DNA from 2 places in the Paenibacillus sp. 37 genome. Region 1 is predicted to be linked to the other one. Evidence: a T-box and tRNA genes for the amino acid it is inferred to sense, from the RefSeq annotation. Region 1 holds a T-box; the other holds one or more tRNA genes.
The links. The T-box of region 1 lies ahead of tyrS (tyrosine--tRNA ligase). A T-box ahead of a tRNA ligase gene usually reads a tRNA of that ligase, here a tRNA-Tyr.
Positions count from the first base shown of each region.

Region 2: it has a tRNA-Tyr gene. The T-box ahead of tyrS (tyrosine--tRNA ligase) is inferred to sense a tRNA for this amino acid. The anticodon was not compared.

Region 1 is NZ_CP043761.1:4,210,458-4,213,844, forward strand. It holds gene F0220_RS18010 (hypothetical protein) at 1-490, shown strand, start outside; gene F0220_RS18015 (YxcD family protein) at 496-774, shown strand; gene tyrS (tyrosine--tRNA ligase) at 930-2,192, opposite strand; T-box leader at 2,308-2,535, opposite strand; gene F0220_RS18025 (DMP19 family protein) at 2,634-3,083, opposite strand; gene F0220_RS18030 (Imm63 family immunity protein) at 3,104-3,387, opposite strand, start outside.
Region 2 is NZ_CP043761.1:5,912,158-5,915,544, reverse strand. It holds rRNA gene F0220_RS25440 (23S ribosomal RNA) at 1-786, shown strand, start outside; tRNA gene F0220_RS25435 (tRNA-Asn) at 854-929, shown strand; tRNA gene F0220_RS25430 (tRNA-Ser) at 933-1,024, shown strand; tRNA gene F0220_RS25425 (tRNA-Glu) at 1,034-1,105, shown strand; tRNA gene F0220_RS25420 (tRNA-Val) at 1,174-1,249, shown strand; tRNA gene F0220_RS25415 (tRNA-Met) at 1,267-1,340, shown strand; tRNA gene F0220_RS25410 (tRNA-Asp) at 1,368-1,445, shown strand; tRNA gene F0220_RS25405 (tRNA-Phe) at 1,541-1,616, shown strand; tRNA gene F0220_RS25400 (tRNA-Thr) at 1,637-1,712, shown strand; tRNA gene F0220_RS25395 (tRNA-Tyr) at 1,722-1,807, shown strand; tRNA gene F0220_RS25390 (tRNA-Trp) at 1,814-1,887, shown strand; tRNA gene F0220_RS25385 (tRNA-His) at 1,916-1,988, shown strand; tRNA gene F0220_RS25380 (tRNA-Gln) at 2,011-2,085, shown strand; tRNA gene F0220_RS25375 (tRNA-Gly) at 2,090-2,164, shown strand; tRNA gene F0220_RS25370 (tRNA-Cys) at 2,171-2,244, shown strand; tRNA gene F0220_RS25365 (tRNA-Leu) at 2,251-2,329, shown strand; gene F0220_RS25360 (class I SAM-dependent methyltransferase) at 2,500-3,387, shown strand, end outside.

The DNA of each region.
Region 1 (3,387 bases):
ATTTGGATTTAAACATCTAATGATGGTATTTATGGCCTTTACATTATTGTTCGCAACAGTGGGAGTAACGAATCCGGATTCTGCGGATGCAAGACGTGGTGGCGGATTCAAATCCGGTACAAAAAGTTATAGCAATACACCTAAGAAATCCGACTCCAACAGTAACGTGAATAAATCCAATTCCGGTAATAATTCCGGTACTGGTGCAGCTGCAACTCGTGGTGGATTCTTCGGCGGTGGCGGAGGATTCATGAAAGGCATGATGCTTGGTGGTCTTGCTGGTATGATGTTCGGCGGATTGTTCGGTGGCATGGGCGCTCTGGGTAACATCCTTGGATTGCTCGTGAACGTTGCAGCAATTATGTTGATTGTTATGCTGGCTATGGCACTCTTCAGAGCCATCTCCAATCGTCGCAAACCTGCAGCGGATGGTCGTTATGACCGTCGCAATGATCGTGATGACGACCGTAACAGAAACGGACGGTACTAATCTCTATGGTTCTGAGCATGGATGAAATTGTGAATGCAATCTGTATTCATATGGCAGAACGTAAGGGTGTACGTCCAACCGATGTGAATGTAGAACTGAGCTGGGAAGAAGATACAGGTTATTCCGCTGAAGTTTGGATCCAAGGCCGTAGTCAATATCTGGTGGAGTCCAATATGATTGAAGCGATTCTTCGTTACCTGCACAGTGAATACAACATCCGGGCGTACCGTGAGAACGTACGACTTGATCTGGATGAAGAGATCACAGCGATCGTTAATCAATAAGATAGGTCAGTCACTGGCCTGATATACGAAAGACCGCCTCCCCTCTGTCGCCTGACAGAGATGGAAGGCGGTCTTTTTGTTTCTTTATTTGTAGCTTTATTTGTACTCTAATGCAGTCTCTATATGTGTCTGTGTTACATTCTACTTCTTGGAAACTACGATTGAAGTTTAACCAGGCTGTAGTTCTTCTTACCTTTACGGATAATGATGAATTTACCGCCAATGGCGTGTTCTGCCGACACCGTGAATTCAAGCTCCGTGATTTTCTCACCATTCATGGAAATTGCACCTTTGGTGACATCCTCCCGCGCTTGGCGCTTGGATGGCTCCAGACCCAGATCTACGAGCCAATCCACAATATTTTTGGCTTCGCCGTCCGTTTCAAAGGTAGGCATTTCCTTGAAGCCCTGCTCGATTTCGTCTGCGGTCAGGGAACGGATATCACCACTGAACAGCGCCGCTGTAATACGTTTAGCCTGTTCAAGCATTTCTTCGCCGTGTACGAATTTTGTCATTTCTTCCGCAAGTGCTTTCTGTGCTTCACGTCTGTGCGGCTCTGTCTCTACCTTTTCAGCCAAAGCTTCAATTTCTTCTTTGCTCAGGAAGGTAAAGTATTTCAAGTATTTGATCACATCACGGTCATCTGTGTTCGCCCAGAACTGGTAGAATTCAAATGGTGTCGTTTTGTTCGGATCAAGCCAGATTGCGCCGCCAGCTGTTTTACCGAATTTGGTTCCATCGGATTTAAGCATAAGTGGAATGGTCAGACCGTACGCCTTCGCTTCAGATCCTTCTTTTTTACGAATCAGATCAAGACCACTCGTGATATTCCCCCATTGATCGGAACCGCCAATTTGAAGCTGTACATCTTCGTTCTGGAACAGGTGCAGGTAGTCGAGTGATTGAAGAATCTGGTAGGAGAACTCAGTGAACGAGATTCCGCCTTCCAGTCTGCTCGCAACTACATCCTTAGCAAGCATTGTGTTGAGGTTAAAGTTTTTGCCGTAGTCACGCAAGAATTCAATGACATTGATTTTGTGTGTCCAATCGTAGTTGTTCACCATGCGTACCTGATTATCCCCGTCTGTTACGAACAACTTCTTCATCTGCGCGGTCAGTGCATCCACGTTCTCCTGCACTTGCTCCATCGTTTGCAAAGAACGCTCTGCCTGACGACCACTTGGATCACCAATCGTGCCTGTAGCTCCACCAATCAAAATAACCGGACGGTGTCCTGCCAGTTGAAAACGTTTCAGCATCATGAAGGGAATTAAATGTCCGATATGCATGCTATCCCCCGTAGGGTCAACACCGCAGTACAAAGAAACGGACTTCGTTTCAGTCAATTCACGTAATCCCTCTGCATCCGTTTGCTGGTTAATGGCGTCACGCCACTGTAGTTCATCAATAATATTCATTCGTATAACCCCTTTTCTATCCTCAAAATTCAGTCATGATCTACGTTAATTTACAAAAAACACACTGGAACGGCTTTTTTGGACACAAAAAAATCGCCTCCTTGTCTTCATTAGACACAGGGACGATTATCATAACCGTGGTACCACCCAAATTGCATGGATAACACATAACCTTAACACGCTATCCATACCACTTTTGGCAATATATCGTTTGCCCATCCGCTTGGCATTACCCAAGTACTCCAGAGTGTAATTCGCAGCCCTTGTATGTATCAGGTTCCATCAACCCCTGACTTTCTGTAACAGGGACAAAGCCGCTACTGCGCTCTATCAACGTGATTCATGTATTCAATTTATAGCAAGTATAGCCGAACGTTTCAGTCATTGCAAGACCAAGTATTAATCTTCGAACAGAACAACGGATGCGTAGTTGAAACCAGATTATATAATCATCATGTTCAATTTTCCGTGATAATAACCATAGGCTTTCTCCGCGATCTGATCCTCATTGTTCCAAAATTGCTGATCCAGTTCATCTAACTGGTGCTCTTGTTCCTTTGTCAGTAATTTAGGAATGTCCCATAGTTCAGTAAGCCTTTCATCCTCTTTCAGATGCTCAATGCAGCCGTATGGTGACGTTATAATCTCCACAACTTGAGTCGCACCAATGATATGTAATGCCCGCAACGCGTAACGGTATACTTCTTCCCCCCAGTTGCAGAAAAACTGTATAAAACCACCATTAAAGACATCCGCCTCTAACAGCCATAAAGCAGCAACGTCCTGCTCGTTCGAAGTTAACGATGCCCAGCCCTGTTCAGATTCATTCTTTTTTTCGACAAATAACACAGCATAGTCATGCCATACATCATTAATATCTTGCTCACTCACGTTACACACCTCACTTTTCTTTATGCCATGCTCTCTAACTCCTGACGTTTACCCGTCTGATGCCAATGTAAATACGGATCACCGATCTGCTGGAAAGCTTCCTGAACACCCCTGTTCAGTTCCTTCATGACTTCATCTGTATAGTTCAAATGCGTCTGTTTATTATCCACGCCATGTCGTTCCAACAATCCTACATGCGTCGCGGTGAAAATAATATCTTCCAGCAGCCAATAGATGACTTCCTCTGGCTGTTTTACTCGTTTCTCTAACGAGACGAGACCACGTTCGTATATTCGAACAATAT
Region 2 (3,387 bases), 1.7 Mb from region 1:
ATCTGTACAGGATAGGTGGGAGCCTTTGAAGCATGAGCGCCAGCTTGTGTGGAGGCAACGTTGGGATACCACCCTGATCGTATCTAGGTTCTAACCTGGTACCGTAATCCGGTGCGGGGACAGTGTCAGGTGGGCAGTTTGACTGGGGCGGTCGCCTCCTAAAGAGTAACGGAGGCGCCCAAAGGTTCCCTCAGAATGGTTGGAAATCATTCGAAGAGTGCAAAGGCATAAGGGAGCTTGACTGCGAGACCTACAAGTCGAGCAGGGACGAAAGTCGGGCTTAGTGATCCGGTGGTACCGCATGGAAGGGCCATCGCTCAACGGATAAAAGCTACCCTGGGGATAACAGGCTTATCTCCCCCAAGAGTCCACATCGACGGGGAGGTTTGGCACCTCGATGTCGGCTCATCGCATCCTGGGGCTGAAGTAGGTCCCAAGGGTTGGGCTGTTCGCCCATTAAAGCGGTACGCGAGCTGGGTTCAGAACGTCGTGAGACAGTTCGGTCCCTATCTGTCGTGGGCGTAGGAAATTTGAGAGGAGCTGTCCTTAGTACGAGAGGACCGGGATGGACGTACCGCTGGTGTACCAGTTGTTCCGCCAGGAGCACCGCTGGGTAGCTATGTACGGACGGGATAAACGCTGAAAGCATCTAAGCGTGAAGCCCCCCTCAAGATGAGATTTCCCAGTATGTAAGACCCCTTGAAGACGACGAGGTAGATAGGCTGGGGGTGGAAGTGCAGCAATGCATGGAGCTGACCAGTACTAATCGGTCGAGGGCTTATCCAATTAGCAAGTGATAATTCGCATGTTTCGTTTCGAATCTAGTTTTCAGAGAACGATCTCTGAAGCATATTCCCTGATAGCTCAGTTGGTAGAGCACTCGACTGTTAATCGAGTTGTCACAGGTTCGAGCCCTGTTCGGGGAGCCATATGGAGAGGTGTCCGAGCTGGCCGAAGGAGCACGATTGGAAATCGTGTAGGCGTCACAAGCGTCTCGAGGGTTCGAATCCCTCTCTCTCCGCCATAATATTAAGGCCCGTTGGTCAAGGGGTTAAGACACCTCCCTTTCACGGAGGTAACAGGGGTTCGAATCCCCTACGGGTCATAATAACTTCTCAAAAAAGAAGTTGATTTTTACAACAAGATTATGGTATGATCATAAATGTGTTGTTCGGAGGCTTAGCTCAGCTGGGAGAGCATCTGCCTTACAAGCAGAGGGTCGGGGGTTCGATCCCCTCAGCCTCCACCATATAAACTTTATAACGACGCGGGGTGGAGCAGCCCGGTAGCTCGTCGGGCTCATAACCCGAAGGCCGCAGGTTCAAATCCTGCCCCCGCAATCATACTTTCCTTTGAGAAAGTGATCTGGAACCGTGGTGTAGTTGGCCTAACATGCCTGCCTGTCACGCAGGAGATCGCGGGTTCGAATCCCGTCGGTTCCGCCATTTAATCTTTACATGAGGCAAACTGTTCACTACATCTGCTGTATGGCACTGATGCCCTATATAAAGTGTAAGGAATTAAGATTAGACTTTATTATGGCTCGGTAGCTCAGTCGGTAGAGCAGAGGACTGAAAATCCTCGTGTCGGCGGTTCGATTCCGTCCCGAGCCACCATTTTTAAAACAATTTAATATGCCGGTGTAGCTCAACTGGTAGAGCAACTGACTTGTAATCAGTAGGTTGGGGGTTCAAGTCCTCTCGCCGGCACCATGTAATCCTGGAGGATTAGCGAAGTGGCCAAACGCATCAGACTGTAAATCTGCTCCCGTACGGGTTCGGTGGTTCGAATCCATCATCCTCCACCAGTTTTTAGGGGCATAGTTTAAAGGTAGAACAACGGTCTCCAAAACCGTTGGTGTGGGTTCAATTCCTGCTGCCCCTGCCAATTATCTTTTAGAAAATAACCTTTTGTGGCGATCGTGGCGAAGTGGTTAACGCACCGGTTTGTGGATCCGGCATTCGGGGGTTCAATTCCCCTCGATCGCCCCTTTGTTTTTTCATTTTTTATTGGGGATTAGCCAAGCGGTAAGGCAACGGACTTTGACTCCGTCATGCATAGGTTCAAATCCTATATCCCCAGCCATTATGCGGACGTGGCTCAGCGGTAGAGCATCGCCTTGCCAAGGCGAGGGTCGCGGGTTCGATTCCCGTCGTCCGCTCCAAAATATGGCGCCATAGCCAAGTGGTAAGGCACAGCTCTGCAAAAGCTTTATCCCCAGTTCGAATCTGGGTGGCGCCTCCAGCATATGCCGGCGTGGCGGAATGGCAGACGCGCTCGACTCAAAATCGAGTGGGAAACCGTGGAGGTTCGAGTCCTCTCGCCGGTATATTGAATAGCCCTACATGTTGCTTATGCAATGTGTAGGGCTATTTTTATTTTATATAAATTGATTTTTTGTATTGTAAGGATAGTTGGACGTTAATAAAGATTGACGTATGATTTAATTAAGTATATTGTAGATAATTGAAGTCTTCAATTATAGAGGAGTGAAGCATAGTGACTACTGGAAAAAATGTAACGGATACCGATCTGTTATTTGATCTTTCTGTATGGGAAGAGGCATGGAAGAACCGCCCGAGAATTTCAAAATATGAGAAGAAAAGCACTACCTTTAATACAGAAGAAGCATTTGAGCGGTGGGCCAGGGATTATCATGCACAGTCGTTTACCGAAGAAGGAAAGCAGCGTTCTGAACGTATTATGGGCTGGATTGAAAACCAGGGTGTGGAATTCGCAGGGTTATCCATTTTGGACATTGGAGCGGCCTCAGGCATATTTACCATTCCTTTTGCGGAAAAGGGGGCAAATGTGACAGCAGTTGAGCCTTCTGAGTTGCTTGTCTCCTTTATGAAAGAGACGATACCTCCAGCACTTGAATCCAAAATCGAAATCGTAAACGAACGATATGAGGAAATCTCTATTCAGGATAAAGGCTGGGAGAAGAAATATGACTTTGCATTTGCATCCATGTGTCCGGCGATGTCGGATTGGGAAACGATTGAGCAGGCGATCAATTGCGCCCGGAAGTATGTGTATATAAGTACTATGGCGGGACAGAAGGAACACACACTAATGGATGAACTTAAGGATGTACTGGGGGTAACTTCTTCATACAAGGCCGGTGATATGGGGTATATCCAACAGTTGCTGTATTTGAAGGGGTATTCTTATACGATGATCATTACGAGAGAAGTTAACTCATTTGAAGTACCGGTGGAAGAGATTATCGAAAAGCTGCCAGAATGGCTTAGTACGTATGAGTTACCATCGAATGAAGATTCCCTCAGATTGGCTGAGAATTACATTAGCGATACGTACAAGGATAGTACGGTGACCTTCTCACGTGGAGCAAGGTTTGGTAAAATTCTAATTCAACTTGAACAG